Regions from separate parts of the Rhodococcus sp. NPDC059969 genome, predicted to be linked through region 4. Evidence: riboswitches for the same ligand, from Rfam matches in the RefSeq annotation. Region 4 holds a riboswitch; each other region holds the start of a gene.

Region 1 (4,923 bases), on a different contig from region 4:
TCGTGGTGGTGGGCAGGCGTCGCACGAGCGCGAGCAATTCGAGTTGGTGGTTGATGTCCAGGTGATTTGTCGGTTCGTCGAGTAGCAACTCGTGGGGTTCCTGGGCGAGGGCGCGTGCGATCTGGACGCGCTGTCGCTCCCCGCCTGACAGGGTGTGCCACGACCGGTCCAGCATGCCGGCGAGGTTGGTGTGTTCGATCGCTGCGCGGACGGCGTCACGATCGGAATCGGACTGCCCGCCCCACAGACCGCGGTGCGGTGTGCGTCCGAGTTCGACGACCTCGGCAACAGTCAGATCAATCTCGGTGTTGCTGTGCTGGTCGACGGTGGCGATTCGGCGCGCGACGTCGCGCCGTTTCCAGTCGGACAACGGAGTTCGGTCCAGGGTCACCATTCCGGACGTCGGACTATTCTGCCCGGCAAGAAGTTTCAGCAGCGTCGACTTTCCCGAACCGTTTGGGCCGAGGAGCCCCACCGTACTTCCGGTGGTGGGGGAGACGGCGATGTCGTCGACTATGAGCGCCCCGCCGACCCGCCAGCTGATACCGGTAGCTTCGAGCGTCATGGCCTGGCCTTCCGTCTCCAGAGGATGACGGCAAACGCAGGCACACCGACCAGCGCGGTCACCACACCGGCCGGGAGTTCCTGCGGCGCAATGGCTGTGCGTGCCACGGCGTCGACCCAGACCAGGAAGATGGAGCCGATCAGTGCCGATGCGGGCAGGAGTCGGCGGTGGTTCGAACCGACGAGAGCGCGCGCCGCGTGCGGGAGGACGAGGCCCACAAAGCCGATGGCGCCTGCGACGCTCACGATCACTGCGGTCATCAAAGCTGTTGCCAGTAGCAAGGTCAGCCGTACCCGCCACACGTTCACTCCCAGCGACGACGCGGCGTCCTCACCGAAGGCAAACGCGTCGAGTGCACGGGAGTGAGTCAGACAGACCACCAGGCCGATTGCCACCACCGCTGCGCAGAGCGCGACATCGAGCCAGTCGGCGCCGCCGAGTGAGCCTAGGAGCCAGAACATCACACCGCGGGTCTGCTCTGGATCAGCCGAGGTGATGACGATGAACGAGGTGAGCGCGGAGAACAGTTGGGTCGCGGCGACTCCGGCCAGGATCACCCGATCCGGTGTGCCGCCGGCCGCATGGGCGAGCAGCAGCACCAGTGCGAAGGAGATCACCGCGCCGATGAAGGCGCCGCTCGACAGTCCGACCACCCCTGACCCCACTCCGAGGATCACGATCAGAACGGCGCCGGTCGAGGCGCCGGACGAGATACCGAGGACAAAGGGATCGGCCAGTGGATTACGAAGCAGAGACTGCATGATCGCTCCGCACAACCCGAGGCCGGCACCGCAGAGCGCGGCGAGCAGAGTACGCGGCAGACGGAGATCCCATACGATTCCGTCGCGAATAGGGGTGACGTCCGCCGCGGTACCGCCGAGATGGCCCACGACGATCGAGGCCACCTCGCCGACCGACAGACCGGCCGGCCCCAACGTGATCGCCACGGCGGCCGACCCGGCCAGCGCGACAACACCGATCACCCACAGCAGGGTGACGGCTTTCGGGTTGTCACGCAGCCGAACGCTTGTCGTCATCTCACGCCGTAGACCACGTAGTCGTCGAACAGTTGCCAGACCGTTCCCGACTCCCGAAAACCCGCCTGCGCGAGCGCCGCCAACTGGAAGTCGACGGCAGTGGGCGCGGTGGCGTCGCGTCCGGCGAATCTGCGCTCACGCTCGCCGGTCAGTGCCCCGATGCCGGGAGTGGCCCGCAGCCCGTCCCACCAGCTGTCCCATTCGGGAGCACCGGTCGCAAAAGCGGAGCGTTGTGTCTGCTCGTCGTGAGCTTTCGCCCATCGACTCATGACGGGGGAGCGGCTGTCGAAGCGAAAGTGGTCACCGTTGAGCAGCACACCGTCAGGGCTCAGCAGTTCGCGGCACTGCCGGTACACCTCGACGAGCTGCTGCGGTTGCAACCAGTGCAGCGCGGTCGTCGACACGATCGCCTGAACCGGCGCAGTGACCGCAGTCGGCCAATCGGCGCCTGCTAGGTCTGCGTCGATCAGCTGCAGTCGGTCACCGAAACGAGTCGACGACTGGCGGGCGAGCTCCAGCAGCATCGGGTCGTAATCGATTCCCACAACGCCGGCGTGCTCGAACTTCTCGAGGATCCGGGCGCTCAGTGAACCCGGCCCGCAGGCGAGGTCGACGACCGTGAAGGGTGTCTGCGCGTACTGCAATTCGAGAACGTCGAGAATCACGTCGAAGCGCTTCTCGCGATCGGCGATGTATGCCGCTTGCTGGTCGTCCCACTGACACACCAGTTCTCTGATCTCCGCGGACATCTAGACCACACCCAACTGGCGCAGCCCGTCGGAGAGCTGTTCGATGCCACCGACATTGCGGATCGAGGGATCCATCGTCGTGCCTTCGAGGATGATGTAACGCTTGTTCTTCACTGCGGTGAGCTTGCTGGCGACCGGGTCCGATTCGAGGAACGCGATCTTGTCTGCGGCACTGTCGCCGTCTCCACCGCGGTCGAGATCTGCGAGCACCAGCACGGTCGGGTCTCGATCGAGCACACTCTCCCAACCGATTTCGGGCCAGTACTGCTTGTTGTCGTCGAAGGCGTTCTTCGCACCCACCGCGTCGGTCATGATTCCCGGTGCACCGCAGCACCCGGCGAAGTACGGAGTCTTCGTGGCGGCGTACCACCACGCCAGCGTTACGTTTTCGGCTCCCAGTGCCGCCGTGGCGGTGGCCGCGCGATCCTTCAAACTCTCGGTGAGCTCGACACCTTTGTCCTTGACATCGAACAGTGTTGCCACGTCGTCGATTTCGTCGTACAAGTCGTCGAGCGTGAGGGCCTTGCTCTGCTCGGCATCCTGACCGGTGCACTCGCTGGGAGACTGATATGTCGCGACACCGAGGTCGGTGAACTTGGTCCGGTCGGCGATGCCTTCCGAGGTGAACGTGTAGTTGAAGGTCGTGTAGACCATGTCGGGTTCGCGTTCGAGGACACTCTCGAATGACGGGAACTCGGTGTCGAAGGCCTTCACCTGACCACGCGCCTCGCGCAGTTCGGGGAGGACGTCGTCATCGCTCATGGCGTAGCCGGCCATCCGGTCCTGCACTCCCAGCGCGAACAGCATTTCGGCCGCCGGTTGATTTACCGCGATCGCCCGTTCGATCGGTCGCTCCACCGTGACGTCTCGGCCACAATTCTGGACTGAGGCGCTGGATTGTTCGGCACCACTGTCGTCGGAGGAACAGGCAACCAACGATGCGCCCAACAGGGCTGCAACGGCAGCGGCGGGTAGGCGAAGTCTGGACAGACGCATGGAATCTCGTTCTCGCAGGGGCTCGTACGCGGAGCCCGTTACCGTGTGAACAGGCGCCTGTTGACCCCTGCTGCCAGCCGGTATTCGGACTCGAGATCGCCCCACCCGAGCGCCTTCCCAGATTCTCATCCAGTGGCGTAAGCCCGGGCGGTCACCCTCACCGCTGCGCGTCAGTTCCGGATTCACACCGGATTCCCTGACCCCCTGTGTGGAGGTCTGCTGGCACAGAGGAACTTATCACCGCAGTGCACTGCCGGTCAGGTCGGCCAGTGTGAGGCAATCAGATCTCGATGGCCAGGTCGTCGATGTCGGTCAGGGATCCGCCGTCGGCGAGGATGCGCTCGTAGTTCTCGCGTCGACGGAGGTCGATCTCGGTGTTGCTGATGCCCTGCTTCCAGTACCCGAATATCGCAACGTCGTCCTTGTCGAGTCCGACGGTCGAGCGAAAGTGCTTCCGTATTGCGCGCATCTCACTGCGTTCACCGGCGCCCCATACGACGTAGCTCTCGGGATCGGTGAGCTCGCGCGCCCGCGTCGTCAGTGGGCCGTCGGGCTCGGCGAGATCGACCCTGACGCGGTGAAGTTCCAGCCCGGGGAGGGTGGGTAGTTCGGCGAAGGCGACCTCGTCATCTGTTGTGACCCAGCCGATTCCGGCGACGTCGGTAGGCAACTGCTCGATGATCGAGTGCAACGCAGGTATTGCGGTGCCGTCCAGAAAGAGTGCGATACGTCGACCGGGAACATCAGGGATCAAGAAGTGTGGCCGCGGACCGGTGAGGCCGAAGGTGTCGCCGACGGTCAACGCCGCCGCCCATCTCATCATCGGACTGGTCTGTCCGTGCAGGACCACGTCGATGACGATCGATCCGCTCGCTGAATCGTAGGAACGCACCGTGTACACGCGCGAAGCGTCGTCGAAGGCCGGCCCGAGATTCATCCGTACGGTTACATTCGGGCGTGACCAGGTCGGATCGTCGGTCGACTCGCTCAAGCGAGCAGTGATCCGCAGCAGATGGTCGCTCGGTCGCTCCATTGCCTCGACGATCGCGAGAACGTCGTTGAGTCCGCGATTGTGGTCGGCGGTGCGTAGGACGGTCGTCGGGGAAGTTGTTGTACTCGTGGCGTCTGCATGTGTCATCGGTTGCGCTCCTGGATCGGATTGTCGAGGTGCCATCAGGTTAGTGCTGCCTAAGTAATTGAAGTTGTCCGAAAGCGACATCTGCTTACCTGAAATGACACGCTCCGCGAACAACGCGTTTGAGCGACCTGTGCTCGCGCTGCTACCGTGCTTGTGATGTCCATACGCCGCTCTTCTCTCGCTTCCGGCCGTGCACTGCGCACGGCCCGATTCGGCGTAGCGACATTCCGACGGGGGCGTAAGGCGATCGACCGCCGCCCCTCTGGTCTCGTCTGGATCGAAAGAGCCTTGGCCGCACCGGCCGGATCCGTCTGACATTCGCCACTTCGGCGGGCATTGCCTCGCTGAGATTTCGCAGTGCCACACCTGTTGCAGTGCTGCGCATTTCCCGTACCTGAAGTTTCTCGCGGGTGAGTTTGTGAGTGTCGGCGCCACCGC
Region 2 (4,923 bases), on a different contig from region 4:
TCCTCGGGCCCGTCGTCATCGGCGAAGGTAGCGCTATCGGCGCCAACGCCGTTGTGACCAGGGATGTTCCGGCCGAATCCATCGCGACGGGTATCCCGGCGGTGGCGCGGCCACGGACCACCAAGGAGAAATTGGTGGACCCGAACAGCTACATCGATCCAGCGATGTACATCTGAAGCACTCCTTCTTCGATGGCCACCCTCGTGTAGACGGCGGGTGGCCATCGGCGTCTGTTCAGGCTCGCGTCAGGTGCCATCCGCGACGTCCCAGTACGACGGCCGTCGCAGCGCCCAATGCTGCTCCGATCAAGGGATAGCAGGCCAGGACGAGCCAGCGCGGTCCGTCTAAGGGTTCGTAGGCGGTGGCTATTGTCGACTCGTAGTCCCGAGCCATCTGCACGTCCCGGAACGGTACGTAGGAACCCTGATAGACGATGGTCTCGTCAGGGCTGGTCATCACGTCGATCAGACTGCCCACCAGGGGAATTCCCCCGACGACAAATCCCAGAACCGCCAGAATCGCGATCAGTGTGCGCATCGCCCGAGCCTATCGCCCGGCCGGAAGTTCAGACTGTGATCGACGGTTCTTCGGGGGTCGAGAGGGTCAGGATCGCCCGCACGACACGTGGGCTCTGCTCGAGTGAGCGTTCGAGTTCGCGCAACGTGTGAGCCACTCGCGATTCCACGTAGTCACCGACCAGATCGACGCTTGCCACCAGATACACCTGCCGCGGCCCGAGGTATTCCATGCGCAAGAACGTGATTCGGTTGATCTCTGGTAGTTGGGAGAGGGCTTCGACGGCTGCTGCCCGCAGCGTCGGTGAGGCCTCTTCGCCCACCAGGAATCGGCGGTTGCGATCGATCAGGATGATCGCGATGACTCCGAGAAGTATGCCGACGAAGATGGAGCCGAGGGCGTCGGGGATCGGTGAACCGGTGATCTGGTGCAACAGGACACCGACGAACGCGATGACCAAACCGATAAGTGCCGCAGCATCTTCGGCGAACACGGCCCGAGTCGTCGGGTCGGATGTGTTGAGTGCCTGGGTCATGACGTCGCGGTTCACGGCGGACGCTTCGTTTCGGAGTTGTTTGTACGCCTGCCGGAACGAGATGCCTTCGAGGATGAACGAGACGCCGAGGACGGCGTAGGCGACACCGAAGTCGGACGCCGGTTCGGAATGGAACAGTTCCTGGATGCCATGGGTGATCGAGACACCCGCGCCGAGTGCAAACAGTCCGAGAGCAGCGAACATCGACCAGATGTAGGCCTCCCGACCGTAGCCGAGTGGCTGGTCTCGGTCGGGAACCCGTTTCGAGCGGCGGTTCGCGATCAGCAGCAGCACTTCGTTGCCGGTATCGGCCCAGGAATGGGTGGCCTCGGCGACCATCGAGGCAGATCCGGTGACGATCGCGGCCGCGGTCTTGGCCCCGGCGATCAGTGCGTTCGCCGCAAACGCCAGTACGACCGTCGTGGTGCTCTCGTCGGCCGATGCTTCCGTTTCGGTGCTCACGATTCTCAGGCTAGGCGGGTGACGACGGTTTCGTGCGGTGACGCTCGGCGACGGAGCGCAGCAGTGTGGCGACGGCGTCGTAGAACTGCGTCAGGCCCGGCTCTTCGACGGGAAAGTGCCCGCACCCTTCCAACATCACGGATTCGGTGGGTGCGTTGATGCGGCGAAGGAACTCCAGGCTCAGCTCGGGCGGTGTCCATCGGTCGTCGGCCGGGTGGGTGAGCAGGACGGGTGTCGTGCGAAATGATTCGGGCGCGGTGTGCTCGAACGAGAAGTAGCTGCTGAGAAATCCGAGTGGCACCCGAACACCGCCGCCGCGCGGATCCGTCGCACACAGCGTCGCGAGTTCCCGATTGCTGCTCATGTTCGCGACGTCGGCGACCCAACGGATGGGCACGCGGATACGGCCCACCAGTTGTTCGGTGCGGCGCATCAGGGGAGCGCCGTAGACACCCATCGGGCCGAACCGCGCCGCGGCAGCTCTGGCCGATGGATCCGAGGAATCGAGCAGGCAGGTAGCGACGACGGCGTCGGCCAGACCGGTCCGCGCGGCCACCTCGTAGGCCAGCAGACCGCCGATGCTGGCTCCCAACAACACCAGCGGCCGATCGTCGGCTGCCTTCTCTGCTCGGACGAGATCGCAGAGAAGATCGACCCACTGCTCGTACCGGACGCCGGCGGGATCGGCTACGACGGTGTCGCCGTACAGCGGAAGGTCAGGGAAGAGGACTTCGGCTCCGAGTTTCACGCCGATCCCGGCGAACGGCCACAACGCGCCCGAGTAGCCGCCGGCGCCGTGGATGCCGAGAACACGAACCGGCGCGTCTGGAACCACGGCCCGTGCGACGTGGACGGTGTTGCCGTTCCACTCCCACCACGTCGGGGTCGGCGCCGGCATGTGGTCGGTGTACCGGTCGGGCATAAACTTCGAGTAATCGGCGCTGGTCACCTACACAATTCTCGGTATCGGCGTCGCGGCTGACAACTCGCATCGGAGGACCGTGTCGACTCGGCGGAAAAGGCCCTCCCAGCAGCGCTCGAGGGCTACCTACGACGCGATCCTGGAGGCAGCTACTCGCGTTTTCGCTTCGGAAGCCATGGCAGCGACCACCAACCGGATCGCTGACGAAGCAGGGGTGTCGGTGGGCTCGCTCTACCAGTATTTCGGCGACAAGTACGAGATCCTCTCGGAGTTGGCGAACCGTCACGTGAGTGCTGCGCGGGAGAGTTTTGCGCTCTGCCTTGCCGACATCGTCGAGCGTGAGCTCACCCCGGACGAGGCCGTCCGGATGTTGGTGGAGTGCGCGGTCGAAGTGAACAGTAAGCCGCGAGAGTTCTTTCACCTGCTCTACGATCAGGTTCCGCGTACGCGTGAGCTCATCGAGCAGGTCGAAGGAATGAATCGGCAACTGGTACTGGGTTTTTCGGAGTACTTGCAGAGCCGCGGTTTCAGTGCGGAGGATGCGTTGCTGACGTCGCGGCTGACTGTGACTGCCGTGGACAGCCAGGTGCATCGGGTTGTGCTGGAATCGGATTCACCCGAAGAACTTCGAGTGCGAACGGAAGCCGTCGTGCGGCAGGCGAGATCGATGATCGCGTCGGAATCCTGATCCGGTGTGCGGAATGGTGACCACAGTCCGTTATGGTTCTGACGTCATCATCGAGGTAATGGGAAGTCGGTGCAATTCCGGCGCGGTCCCGCCACTGTGAGGTCGTCCACGCGTCGACCGTAGCCAGATACCACCCTCGTTGACGTTGTGTCATGCCACGAGGATGGATCGGTCACACCATGAATGCTGTTGGCGGAGCTCTGTCTCCACCTACCCACCTGCCTTCGCCGAAGGCTGGTGCACCTCGAGGACGACTCAGTCCGGGTATCGTGCTGCCCATTCTGCTGGTCGTCACCGCGGTCTCGGCTGTGTGCGCGTTGGCCTTCGGATCCGAGATGCTCCCCGTGTCCACCGTGGTGGACGTGGTGCACTCGCGCTTCGGAGGCCCGGCCGTCACACGCTCGGATCTTGCGATCGTGTGGGGGATCAGGGCACCTCGGGTGCTGCTCGGTCTGGCAGTCGGCGCTGGTCTTGCCGTCGCCGGTACGGTGGTGCAAACCCTCGTCCGTAACGCTCTCGCCGATCCCCACCTGCTCGGAGTGTCGTCCGGCGCGAGTGTCGGTGCCACCGCCGTTATCACCACCGGACTGTTCGCCGGTGCCGGAGTATGGGCGCTCAGCCTCGGTGCGATGATCGGAGCTCTGGGAGCTGCGATTCTCGTCTTCACCATCGCGACGCTGCAAGGCGGCATCACTCCACTGCGATTGGTTCTGACCGGGACTGTTACCGCGTCCGCGCTGTCGGCGATCGCGAGCTTTTTGGTCCTGCGCACCAACGACTCCCAGGCTGCGCAGTCCGTATTGTTCTGGCTCCTGGGAAGTTTGGCCGGTGCCTCCTGGGACAAGTTGTGGGCGCCGGTCATCGTTGTGGTCCTGCTGACGGCAGCGGTGTTCGCGCTGCACGGTTGGTTGGACGCACTGGCGGCTGGGCCGGACGTCGCGGCTTCCCTGGGTATTCCCATCCGAACCCTTCGAAACGTGTTGTTCGGAGTGCTGGCGGCGTTGGTCGGCACGATGGTTGCGGTGTCCGGTGCGATCGCCTTCGTAGGCTTGGTCATACCGCACGTGACACGCATGATCGTCGGAGCCAGACATCGAGTGGTGTTGCCGGCGGCAGCGCTGATCGGGGCGTCGTTCCTGGTGTGGGTCGACGTCGTGGCGCGGACGTCGTTGCGGCCGACAGAGATCCCGCTGAGCGTGGTGACCGGGGTGATCGGTGCCCCGCTGTTTCTCCTGCTTCTCGGCCGTCGGCGCTACCGTTTCGGTGGTAGTTCGTGAGCGCCCGTGCACTGCCTCTGACTGCGTCCGGAGTAGTTGTTCGCATCGACCGTCGAACCATCGTCAAGGGCGTCGACATCGTCGCTGACGCCGGTGCAGTGGTGGGTGTGGTCGGTCCGAACGGTTCAGGCAAGTCGACTTTCTTGCGTGCTCTCGCCGGTCTCGGACCGATCGCCGGCGGTGACGTTCGCGTCGGCGGCGAGTCCGTGCACGCGATGTCGGCGCGTTCGCGGGCCAAAGCCATTTCTTTTGTGGCGCAGGAAGAGCAAAGTCCCGCCGACCTGTTGGTTCACGAATACGTGACTTTGGGGCGCACCCCACACGCAAAGCCCTGGAGCGTCGGCGGAAAGCACGAGAATGCCGTCGTCGATCGTGCTCTGGGCGAGGTCGGAATGATCGAGCACCGATTCTCTTCGATGGACACGCTTTCCGGTGGAGAGCGTCGGCGGGTATTTCTTGCCCGGGGACTCGCGCAGGACGCCGGCGTACTCATCCTCGACGAGCCGACCAATCATCTCGACAT
Region 3 (4,923 bases), on a different contig from region 4:
CCGGCAAGGCCAACGTTCCGACGTTCCCCGGCCAGGACAAGTTCCTCGGCGATCAGCACCACTCGAGCAAGCACCCCGGACCGGATCAGTACGTGGGCAAGAAGGTCGTCGTGATCGGGGCCAACAATTCCTCGCACGACATCTGCGGCGCTCTGTGGGAGAACGGCATCGACGTCACGATGGTGCAGCGCAGCTCGACGCACATCGTGAAGTCGGATTCGCTGATGGATCTGGGCTTGGGTGATCTGTATTCGGAGCGCGCCCTCGCTGCCGGAATGACGACGCACAAGGCCGATCTCACGTTCGGTTCGCTGCCGTACCGGATCATGCACGAGTTCCAGATCCCGGTGTACGACGCAATCCGTGAGCGCGACAAGGACTTCTACGATCGCCTCGAGAAGGCGGGCTTCGAGCACGACTGGGGCGACGACGGTTCGGGCCTGTTCATGAAGTACCTACGACGCGGCTCGGGTTACTACATCGACGTCGGTGCGGCCGAACTGGTTGCCAACGGGGACATCAAGCTCGCGCACGGCAACATTCGTGAGCTGACCGAGAACAGCGTGATCCTCGAAGACGGTACGGAATTGCCTGCCGACGTCGTGGTCTACGCGACCGGCTACGGCTCGATGAACGGCTGGGTGGCGGATCTGATCGGGCAGGACACCGCGGACAAGGTCGGCAAAGTGTGGGGCCTCGGCTCGAACACGACCAAGGACCCGGGACCGTGGGAAGGCGAGCAGCGCAACATGTGGAAGCCGACGCAGCAGGAAGCGCTCTGGTTCCACGGCGGCAATCTGCATCAGTCGCGGCATTACTCGCTGTACCTCGCGCTGCAGTTGAAGGCGCGCTACGAGGGCATTCCGACGCCGGTGTACGGGCTGCAGGAAGTGCATCATCTGAGCTGAAAAAACTGCTGTGCGCCTTTATTAACCGCCCGCGGTTAACAAAGGCGCACAGCAGGTTCAGCGAAGGGCGTACTTCTTTGCCACGTCGGCGTTCTTGGTCGCGCGCTCGGTGAGGAAGGCAAATGCCAATCCGAGTACGAGCCACAGTGTCGCCTGCGTTGCGAGCGAGGAAAGTCGGAACTCCCACAGCAGAGTTGCCGGGAAGTCCTCGCCCACCTCGTTGATGCCGGGAAGCGAGACGTAACCGATCGCGACGATCACCAGGAACGCAGCCACCGGAGCGGCGATGCGCACACTGAGGAACTCGTGTCCGGAAACTGCCTTTGCTGCAGCTGCCGCCGCAGTGACGGACAGCAGTCCGAGAATCACGGCCGCCAACCACAGGAGTGTCCGCTGGTTGATGGTGTCCGGATCTCCAACGGCCGGCGGGTTGGCCGGGTACTTGAAGAACGGCACCGCCTCGATGGCCAGCCAGCCGCCGACGGCGATGGTGATCGCCAACAACGGCCCGGACATTCCGGTGAGTCGTCGCGCGTAGTTGGCGACGACCGAGAAGATCGCGCCGAGTGCGAGTCCGGCCAGCGCTGTGGCCAGGAACAGCCCGGCGCGCTGCCCGTCGCGGCTCACCAGTGGTTCTTCTTCGTCACCGTGTGAATGCCCAGCGGCTTCGCCGGCATGTTCTCCAGCGGCACTGTTGGCTTCTTCGATCGCAATGGCAGCGTTGACGTGGGGTTCACCCAGCACGAACGCAACACCGCCGGCAAGAATGCCCGCGATCAAACCAGCCAACAATCCACGAATGAGAAGCTTCGTGAAACTGTCGACTAGTGGCACGGCAGGCCCATCAAGTGGCGTCCGTCGTGCATCAATTCATGCATGTACATGCCGGTGCGAGAGATCGCGCCCTGGTCGAATCCGACCAGGTAGAGAGCCAGCATCGCGAACAGAACGACTGCAGCGGCGAGGAAAGCAAGACGAGTCGAATCGATCGACGTATCGGGAGAATAGGCGAGAGCCATCGAAGCCTCCTGGGATTTTCGCGTCCCCTAGGTCCATGCGATGGCCGAAGTGTCTGGCTGTCGAATAGTCGTGCCGAAAAAGGCACTTCACCTCGAATTACAGTGGCGCGACCGCTCCGGGCTTTCACCGGATTCCTGTCGGACCATCGCGTTTACATGCGAACTTTTGCACTACTGCCCGCACCGTGTCAACGCGTGAAGCCGAGATGACCGTCGATTGTGCCCGCACGAGCGGGCACAATCGTTCGAGATCAGCTCTTGGCGGCGACGTCCAGGACAACTTCGAACTCGAGCAACGACGCACCCGAAGCGACGGGCTTCGCGCGTTCGCCGGAGTGTGCTTCGCGGGCCGGACCGTCACGCCAATCGGCGAACGCCTGCTCGGACTCCCACTGCGTCACCACGAAGTAGCGGCTTTCGCCGGCGGTGGGGCGGAGAAGCTGGAATCCGAGGAAGCCCGGGGAGTTCTCGACTGCGTGAGCGCGTGCTGCGAAGCGCTTCTCCAGTTCGGGGCCGGCGCCCTCGGGGACCTCGATTGCATTGATCTTCACGACTGCCATGAAAGCGACATTACCCGTGTACCTTCACCGCGTACCGTGACACTCGTGTTGCATGACGAAGGTGGAACGGGACAGCCGATTCTGTTGTTGCACGGACTCATGGGCAGTTCCCGAACGTGGCGTCGCCACGTGCCGTGGATCCGCGAGTTCGGCCACGTCTACACCTTCGACGCCGCCGGTCACGGCAGGCCGGCGCCGGCGGAACTGACTACCGAGGCATTCGTCGAGGACCTGACATCGGCCGTTTCCTCCATCGAAGGTCCGATGATCGTGATCGGTCATTCGATGGGCGCTCTGCACGCGTGGTGCTTCGCCGCTGCGCATCCCGAGAAGGTGTGTGCCCTGGTCCTCGAAGACATGGCCCCGGACTTTCGCGGACGCACCGCAGCGGATTGGGCGCAGATGATTTCGGCGTGGCCGCAACCGTTTGCTTCCGAGGACGCGATGAAGGAATTCTTCGGCCCCGTCGCCGGCCAGTACTTTCTCGATTCCTTCGACCGCCGCGACGACGGGTGGTACCTGCACGGTGACGTCTCGACCTTCCGCGACATCTCGGAGGAGTGGGGCACGCGGCACTTCTGGGATCAGTGGAAGGCGATCGAGGCGCCGACTTTGCTCATCGAGGGGGAATTCACCATCACCCCAGAAGGACAGATGCGAGAGATGGCCGAGCGGCCGCAAACCCGGTACGTACGTATTGCCGACGCCGGTCACCTGGTCCACGACGATCAACCGCAGCGTTACCGCGACGTCGTGACGGAGTTCCTTCAGACGGTGAGCTGACTGCGGATCGACGAGCCCACCTGCTCCAGTTCGACGGCTCGTCTGGCCAGGAGTCCGGCAGCGAACTTCGCCTTGTCGCCGCGATGGCGGGGGACGACGTGCAGGTGCGAGTGGAACACGGTCTGGCCCGCGGCGCGACCGTCGTTGACCAGGAAGTTGACGCCGTCTGCGGCGATGTCGCAGCGCCGTAGAGCGCCGGCGATGAGCGTCCCGACGCGGAACATCTCTGCGCCCTCATGGTTTTCGAGAGCATCGAGGTTTTCTGCATGACGCTTGGGGACCACCAGAGTGTGTCCGCGACTCACCGGTCGGGCGTCGAGAAATGCGAGAGTCGTCTCGCTCTCGTGAACGAGAATCGCCGGCTCGGTCAGTGCGACGATCTTGCAGAAGACGCAGGTATCGGTGCTCATGTCTACAGAATGTAGTCCGAATCAGATCCGATCCGGGACTACAGCAGGCGCAGTTGACGTGCCTTCGTGATCGCTTCGTTGCGGTTGTGTACGTCGAGCTTCTTGTAGAGAGTGCGTAGTTGAGTCTTGACGGTGTTGACGGAGACGTACAGTTTGTCCGCCATCGCGGCCGACCCCATTCCGAGCGCCAGGAGTGAGAGGACCCGCTGTTCGCGTTCGGTCAGCTCCACGATGTGCACGAATTCCGGAAATGATTCAGCTCGAGGCATTTTCGCGAACTCGGTGAGCGCTCGCGAATTCGACTTCGCCATCGATTCGAGTTTCTCGACGTCTGTCGATGCGATGGTCGCGAACGAACGCAGAAGTCCGGTTTGCTCCGCGATACTGCACGCTCTGGACCATTCCTGAGCGGCGAGGCGTGGCTCACCCAATTCGGAGTGTGCAACCGCCTGCACCAGAAGCGATTCCATCTGAGCCCGCGGATAGGATTCGCCCGACCAGTCGAACTGGTGACACAGCGCCACGGCGGCCTCGTTCTGGCCGATCCGTTGGCGCAAACGTGCCACCGACGCGAGCGTCCACGGGTTGGCTGCAGGATCAGCGATATCCTTGGCCAGAGCAACTGCCTTGTTTCCCTCGCCGAGTGCGAGCAGGAGGTCGATCTCCGCGGATTGCAACAGAGGAAGCGCGAAAGATGTAGCCGTGTACTGCATGGAATGCGCTTCAATCGCATTGTGGAGCAACGGCAGAGCGGAAGATGCAGTGCCCTGAGCCAGGGCGAATTGGCTGTGCGCATAGACGACGAACGCCCACAGTTCCTCGACGTCGGACGGAACGCCGAGTTCGGTCAAGGCGATACGTGCGTCATCGAAGTCGAGCGTGTCGAGAGCGGTGAGAGCCCGTGCGGTCAAGCCGGCGATCTTGACCACAGGTTCGAGCCAACCTCCGGGGTCCGGATGCTTCTGCTCGAGTTCGAACCAATGTGTGGCCTGTCGCGGCTCACCTGCCAGCGCCCAATTCAGCGCGGCACTGCCGGCAGAGTTGCGAGCGATGAAGTCGACTCCTCGAGACAGGGCACCGTGGTACGCCATTCGAGCTTTGATCGTGGATTCGGTGAGTCTGCCGCTCAATTGAAAATTGATCGCCCATTGAAGTCGCATGAGGGGGAGTTGTGCGCTGACGGTCTCCGGGTTGTTCTCCAGCGCACTGCGACTGAGGTGAGCCAGGCGCCTGGTGGTCTCTG
Region 4 (4,923 bases):
CTTCGCCATGCTCCATGAGCGCGAAGAGCAGGAGCAGCGAGCGATCATGGAGGAGCGAACGAGGATGGCGCGCGATCTGCACGACATACTCGGGCACTCACTGACCGTCATCACGATCAAAGCCGAATTGGCCAACCGCTTACTGGACGTGGACATCGAACGCGCGCGCAGCGAACTCGACGACCTCGAAAGACTCTCTCGCGACGCGTTGGCAGACGTCCGCTCGGCAGTCGAAGGATTTCGTGGGATTTCGCTACCCGTCGAGATAGCACGTGCGCGAGAGGCATTGCGTGCGGCAGGGATCGACGACGAGGTGCCGAGCAGTACCGACATGGTTCCTACGCGCCTTCGTGAACTCTTCGCATGGACGATCCGTGAGGGCGTGACCAACGTGGTTCGACACAGCGGGGCAACACACTGCCGGATCACGGTCGACGAGAAAAGCGCGACTGTCGTCGACGACGGACACGGGGCCGGGTCGGTGTCTTCCGGCAACGGACTGATCGGATTGCGAGAGCGAGCCGGTGCGTCGGGCGCACGAGTGGTCATCACTCATCCCCAGCCGCAGGGGTTTGCACTTCAGGTAGTCGAACAGGAGAAAGTGTGAGCAACCAGGGCGAGCGGGCATCCATACGGCTGCTCTTGGCGGACGACCAGGCACTCGTGCGAGGAGCGCTGGCCGCGCTGCTCGATCTGGAATCCGACCTGTCCGTAGTGGCCGAGGTCGGCCGCGGTGACGAGGTAGTGGCCGCCGTTCTCGAGCACCGCCCGGATGTTGCGCTTCTCGATGTCGAGATGCCTGGCATGGACGGGATCGCCGCGACGGCAGCCCTTCGCGAGGCAGCACCCGACACCCGAGTCCTGATCGTCACCACGTTCGGACGTCCCGGATTTCTTCGCAAAGCCCTGCACGCCGGGGCCGGCGGGTTCGTCGTCAAGGACACGCCCGCCAGGCAGCTTGCCGACGCCGTCAGACGTGTCCATGCCGGATTGCGCGTCGTCGATCCCACCCTTGCGGCCGACAGCCTCGTCAGCGGCGAGTCGCCCCTGACAGAACGTGAGACCCAAGTCCTTCGGGCCGCACACGACGGCGCACCCGTGGCAGCCATCGCTTCGGAACTCTTCCTCTCCCCGGGAACGGTTCGAAATCATCTGTCGGCCGCGATGGGTAAAACCGGTGCCACGACCCGTGCCGAAGCCGTCAGAATCGCCGAGGCGAACGGCTGGCTCTGATCAGAACGGGAGAGAACCCGCTTCCCGGCAAATAGTTCGCCGCTCGTTCATCGATGGCAATTTGTCCAGATCACTCAAAGTAGGGACCTTATACCCTAGGGATTTGCCCAGAAAACTACCCGGTCACGCAAGTCCGAAACAGCTAATCGTTCGATAACTGGCTATGATGCAGTTAATTGAATTGACGGAGCCTGTGTAACGGGGAAGGGGCGTCTCATGTCGAACCAGTTCAACGATCGATTGAACTCGCTGTTCGAGACTGCCGACTTTCACGTCACCAATGCGATGGTCGTTCGCGGCATGACCGAGTTCGGTTGCCGCATTTCGACTCCGTATCTGTCACAACTGCGCACCGGCGTCCGAACCAATCCGTCACCGGAAGTGGTCGCCGCCCTCGCGCACTTCTTCAACGTCCATCCGGACTACTTCTACGCCCCGTCCGACCACACTCCGCCCGCCATCTCCGGTGGCGAAGCTGACCTTTCTCTGCTCGAACAGTTGCACAACGTGCGCCTGCGAAACCTCACCTCGCGAGTCGTCGACCTCTCACCGTCGTCGCAGGATCTGCTCGTGGAAATGGCGGAAAATCTGCGCTCCTCGGAGAATCTTCCGCGCGTACCACCGGACTCGAATTCCTACATGTCTCGCGCCTAGTGCTTCGTCGACTCTCCTTGACTGCTCAGGGAGGGTTGGCCTTATGCTGGTCGATGCAGCTGGTTCGCCCGGCACGGTCATGAGGAGCCCCGAAGACCGTTCCCGGCGTCGAAGCCCCGTCAGCGCAAGCTGTCGGAGTGAGAGGGAACCCGGTGAAAATCCGGGACTGTCCCGCAGCGGTAAGCAGGAACGACCGCCGTTTATGTGCACTGGGCATCCGCCTGGGAAGCGACGGCCAGTAGGTTCGATCCAACTCGATCGAGTGCCCGCGAGTCCGAAGACCTGCCGACTGTGTCGGGCACGCCGTGCCCGACGGTCCACCGCCTCGTGGAATGGGCGTGTAGATCTCCATCGGACCTCGTGTGCGGTGCGGGCAGTGCTGCCCGCCGAAACTCGAGGTCTCGTGAGGTGTACCCGTCTGCCGGCAGTGGCCATCAATGCATTGGCAATCTGGAGAAACTCCGTGACAACGACATTCACTTCGACCGTGCTGGGCTCACCGCGCATCGGTCCTCATCGAGAACTCAAGCGGGCAACCGAAAGCTACTGGGCGGGGCGCATCGACGCCGACGCCTTGCAGAGCGTGGCCCGTGACCTCCGTCGGCAGGGCTTGGCCGACCTCCGTGACCTGGGCCTCGACTCAATCCCGGTCAACACCTTCTCCTTCTACGACCAGATGCTCGACACCGCAGTTCTTCTCGGCGCACTACCCGATCGCGTCGCGCCCGTCACCGATCCGTTGGACCGCTACTTTGCAGCTGCCCGTGGGACGGACACCATTGCGCCGCTGGAAATGACGAAGTGGTTCGACACCAACTACCACTACCTGGTGCCGGAGATCTCACCGTCCACCACTTTCGAACTCGACCCGTCCAAGGTCTTGTCCGAACTGGCAGAAGCGCTTTCCGACGGCATTGCGGCCCGCCCGGTCGTCATCGGACCGGTTACCTTCCTGCTGCTCTCGAAGGCTGTCGGCACAGACGAGCCGCTGCTCTCGCGGCTCGACGAGCTACTCCCCCTCTATGCGGACCTACTCGGCCGGCTCGTGAAGGCCGGTGCAGGGTGGGTCCAGCTCGACGAACCGGCGCTCGTGGGCGATCGCACCGACGAGGAGATCGAAGCGGCACGCGCTGCGTACGAACAGCTTTCGGCACTTTCGGAGCGACCGTCGATTCTGTTGGCGTCGTACTTCGGTTCGCTGCGTGACGCGTTGCCTGCACTTGCTTCGACCGGCGTCGAAGGATTTGCCGTCGATCTGGTGGCCGGTCAGGATTCGATCGGCTCCGTACCTGAACTCGCCCGCAAACTAATCGTCGCCGGAGTGGTCGACGGACGAAACATCTGGCGATCGGATCTGGACTCGGCACTGAGCACATTGGGCGCTCTGCTGGGGAGCGTCGATACGCTTGCCGTCTCCACGTCGTGCTCTCTGCTGCACGTTCCGTACACGCTCGACGCGGAAGCCGGGGTCGACAAGGCACTGCGCTCGTGGCTCGCGTTCGGCACCGAGAAGGTCAAGGAAGTAGTCACTCTCGCAACCGCTCTCACACAGGGTCGGGAATCGGTGGAGGACGAGTTCGCTCTGGCGCGAGCGGCCGCCTCGACCCGCAAGGACGATCGCAGACTCAACGACGCGAGTGTTCGAGGCCGTCTCGACGCCGTTCTGAACTCGGCGACCGGTCGCGCGCCCGCCGCCGAGCGTCGCGCTGCCCAGGAAGAGTTGCTCTCTCTTCCGCCGCTCCCCACGACGACCATCGGCTCGTACCCGCAAACGTCGAAGATCCGTATCGCTCGCGCGGCGCTGCGCAAGGGCGAGATCGACGAAGCCGAGTACGTCAACCGTATGCGCGCCGAGATCGCCGAAGTTGTTGCGCTCCAAGAAAAGCTGGATCTCGACGTCCTTGTTCACGGTGAGCCGGAACGCAACGACATGGTCCAGTACTTCGCGGAGCAGTTGGACGGGTTCTTCGCCACCGCCAACGGGTGGGTCCAGTCGTACGGCACCCGCTGCGTGCGTCCGCCGATTCTGTACGGCGACGTCTCGCGTCCGAAGCAGATGACCGTCGACTGGATCACGTACGCACAATCGCTGACCGACAAGCCTGTCAAGGGCATGCTCACCGGGCCCGTCACCATCCTTGCCTGGTCCTTCGTCCGCGACGACCAACCGCTTGCCGACTCGGCAAATCAAGTCGCACTGGCCATTCGAGACGAGACGGTCGATCTGCAGGCCGCCGGAATCGGAATCATCCAGGTCGACGAACCCGCACTACGTGAACTACTCCCGCTGCGTGCGGCGGACCAGCCCGCCTATCTGGACTGGTCCGTCGGCGCTTTCCGGTTGGCCACCTCGGGCGTCGCAGATTCCACCGCGATCCACACCCACCTGTGCTACTCCGAGTTCGGAGCGGTGATCGGTGCCATTGCCGGTCTCGACGCGGACGTCACGTCCATCGAGGCGGCGCGATCACACATGGAGGTGCTCGACGATCTCAGTTCGGTCGGGTTCGACCTCGGCGTCGGCCCGGGCGTCTACGACATCCACTCACCGCGTGTGCCGAGCGTCGACGAGATCGCCGAATCACTGCGTGAGGCACTCAAAGCTGTTCCGGTCGAACGGTTGTGGGTCAATCCGGACTGCGGTTTGAAGACCCGCGGCCCGGTCGAGGTCGAAGCGTCGCTGCGTAACCTCGTCGAAGCCGCGAAGTTGGTCCGAGCGGAGCTTTAGGGGCAAAGCCCCTGTGCGCCTTTTTGGTAGTGGGCACTACCAAAAAGGCGCACGGGGGTCAGCTCAACCACGTATTGCCGAAGAGCAGAATTCCGTCCGCACTCGGCGTCACTCCGTGCACGTTCTCGCGCCACGGAATGAAGACCTTGCCGGAGTTGACCACAGCCATCGGCGCCGTCTCGTTGACTACTGTCTGGATGTCGTCGATGACGGCTCGACGCTCTTCCTCCCCCGACGCCGTCTGCAGTTTGCCGAGCAACTCGTCCATCCGAGCGTTCTTGTAGCCGAGGATATTCGACGGCGACTCA

Evidence for each region. A riboswitch is a leader RNA that binds a small molecule or an ion and turns the genes downstream of it on or off. The one in region 4 is predicted to bind cobalamin.
Region 1: linked by a shared signal. The riboswitch ahead of ACFWAD_RS21105 (ABC transporter substrate-binding protein) and the one ahead of metE (5-methyltetrahydropteroyltriglutamate--homocysteine S-methyltransferase) in region 4 are both predicted to bind cobalamin.
Region 2: linked by a shared signal. The riboswitch ahead of ACFWAD_RS21625 (FecCD family ABC transporter permease) and the one ahead of metE (5-methyltetrahydropteroyltriglutamate--homocysteine S-methyltransferase) in region 4 are both predicted to bind cobalamin.
Region 3: linked by a shared signal. The riboswitch ahead of ACFWAD_RS18315 (CbtB domain-containing protein) and the one ahead of metE (5-methyltetrahydropteroyltriglutamate--homocysteine S-methyltransferase) in region 4 are both predicted to bind cobalamin.

The regions. Positions count from the first base shown of each region.
Region 1 is NZ_JBHWUF010000008.1:34,322-39,244, reverse strand. Features, by position in the region: gene ACFWAD_RS21120 (ABC transporter ATP-binding protein) at 1-565, opposite strand, end outside; gene ACFWAD_RS21115 (FecCD family ABC transporter permease) at 562-1,602, opposite strand; gene ACFWAD_RS21110 (class I SAM-dependent methyltransferase) at 1,599-2,351, opposite strand; gene ACFWAD_RS21105 (ABC transporter substrate-binding protein) at 2,352-3,347, opposite strand; cobalamin riboswitch at 3,405-3,586, opposite strand; gene ACFWAD_RS21100 (siderophore-interacting protein) at 3,628-4,485, opposite strand; gene ACFWAD_RS21095 (hypothetical protein) at 4,642-4,800, shown strand.
Region 2 is NZ_JBHWUF010000008.1:146,094-151,016, reverse strand. Features, by position in the region: gene epsC (serine O-acetyltransferase EpsC) at 1-176, shown strand, start outside; gene ACFWAD_RS21645 (hypothetical protein) at 235-537, opposite strand; gene ACFWAD_RS21640 (cation diffusion facilitator family transporter) at 566-1,513, opposite strand; gene ACFWAD_RS21635 (alpha/beta hydrolase) at 1,524-2,462, opposite strand; gene ACFWAD_RS21630 (TetR/AcrR family transcriptional regulator) at 2,611-3,123, shown strand; cobalamin riboswitch at 3,140-3,277, shown strand; gene ACFWAD_RS21625 (FecCD family ABC transporter permease) at 3,393-4,400, shown strand; gene ACFWAD_RS21620 (ABC transporter ATP-binding protein) at 4,397-4,923, shown strand, end outside.
Region 3 is NZ_JBHWUF010000006.1:159,905-164,827, forward strand. Features, by position in the region: gene ACFWAD_RS18305 (NAD(P)-binding domain-containing protein) at 1-908, shown strand, start outside; gene ACFWAD_RS18310 (CbtA family protein) at 966-1,742, opposite strand; gene ACFWAD_RS18315 (CbtB domain-containing protein) at 1,733-1,927, opposite strand; cobalamin riboswitch at 1,952-2,090, opposite strand; gene mhuD (mycobilin-forming heme oxygenase MhuD) at 2,179-2,487, opposite strand; gene ACFWAD_RS18325 (alpha/beta fold hydrolase) at 2,533-3,270, shown strand; gene ACFWAD_RS18330 (HIT family protein) at 3,255-3,680, opposite strand; gene ACFWAD_RS18335 (LuxR C-terminal-related transcriptional regulator) at 3,719-4,923, opposite strand, start outside.
Region 4 is NZ_JBHWUF010000002.1:93,959-98,881, reverse strand. Features, by position in the region: gene ACFWAD_RS09365 (sensor histidine kinase) at 1-607, shown strand, start outside; gene ACFWAD_RS09360 (response regulator) at 604-1,233, shown strand; gene ACFWAD_RS09355 (helix-turn-helix domain-containing protein) at 1,450-1,887, shown strand; cobalamin riboswitch at 1,991-2,192, shown strand; gene metE (5-methyltetrahydropteroyltriglutamate--homocysteine S-methyltransferase) at 2,351-4,615, shown strand; gene ACFWAD_RS09345 (ABC transporter substrate-binding protein) at 4,674-4,923, opposite strand, start outside.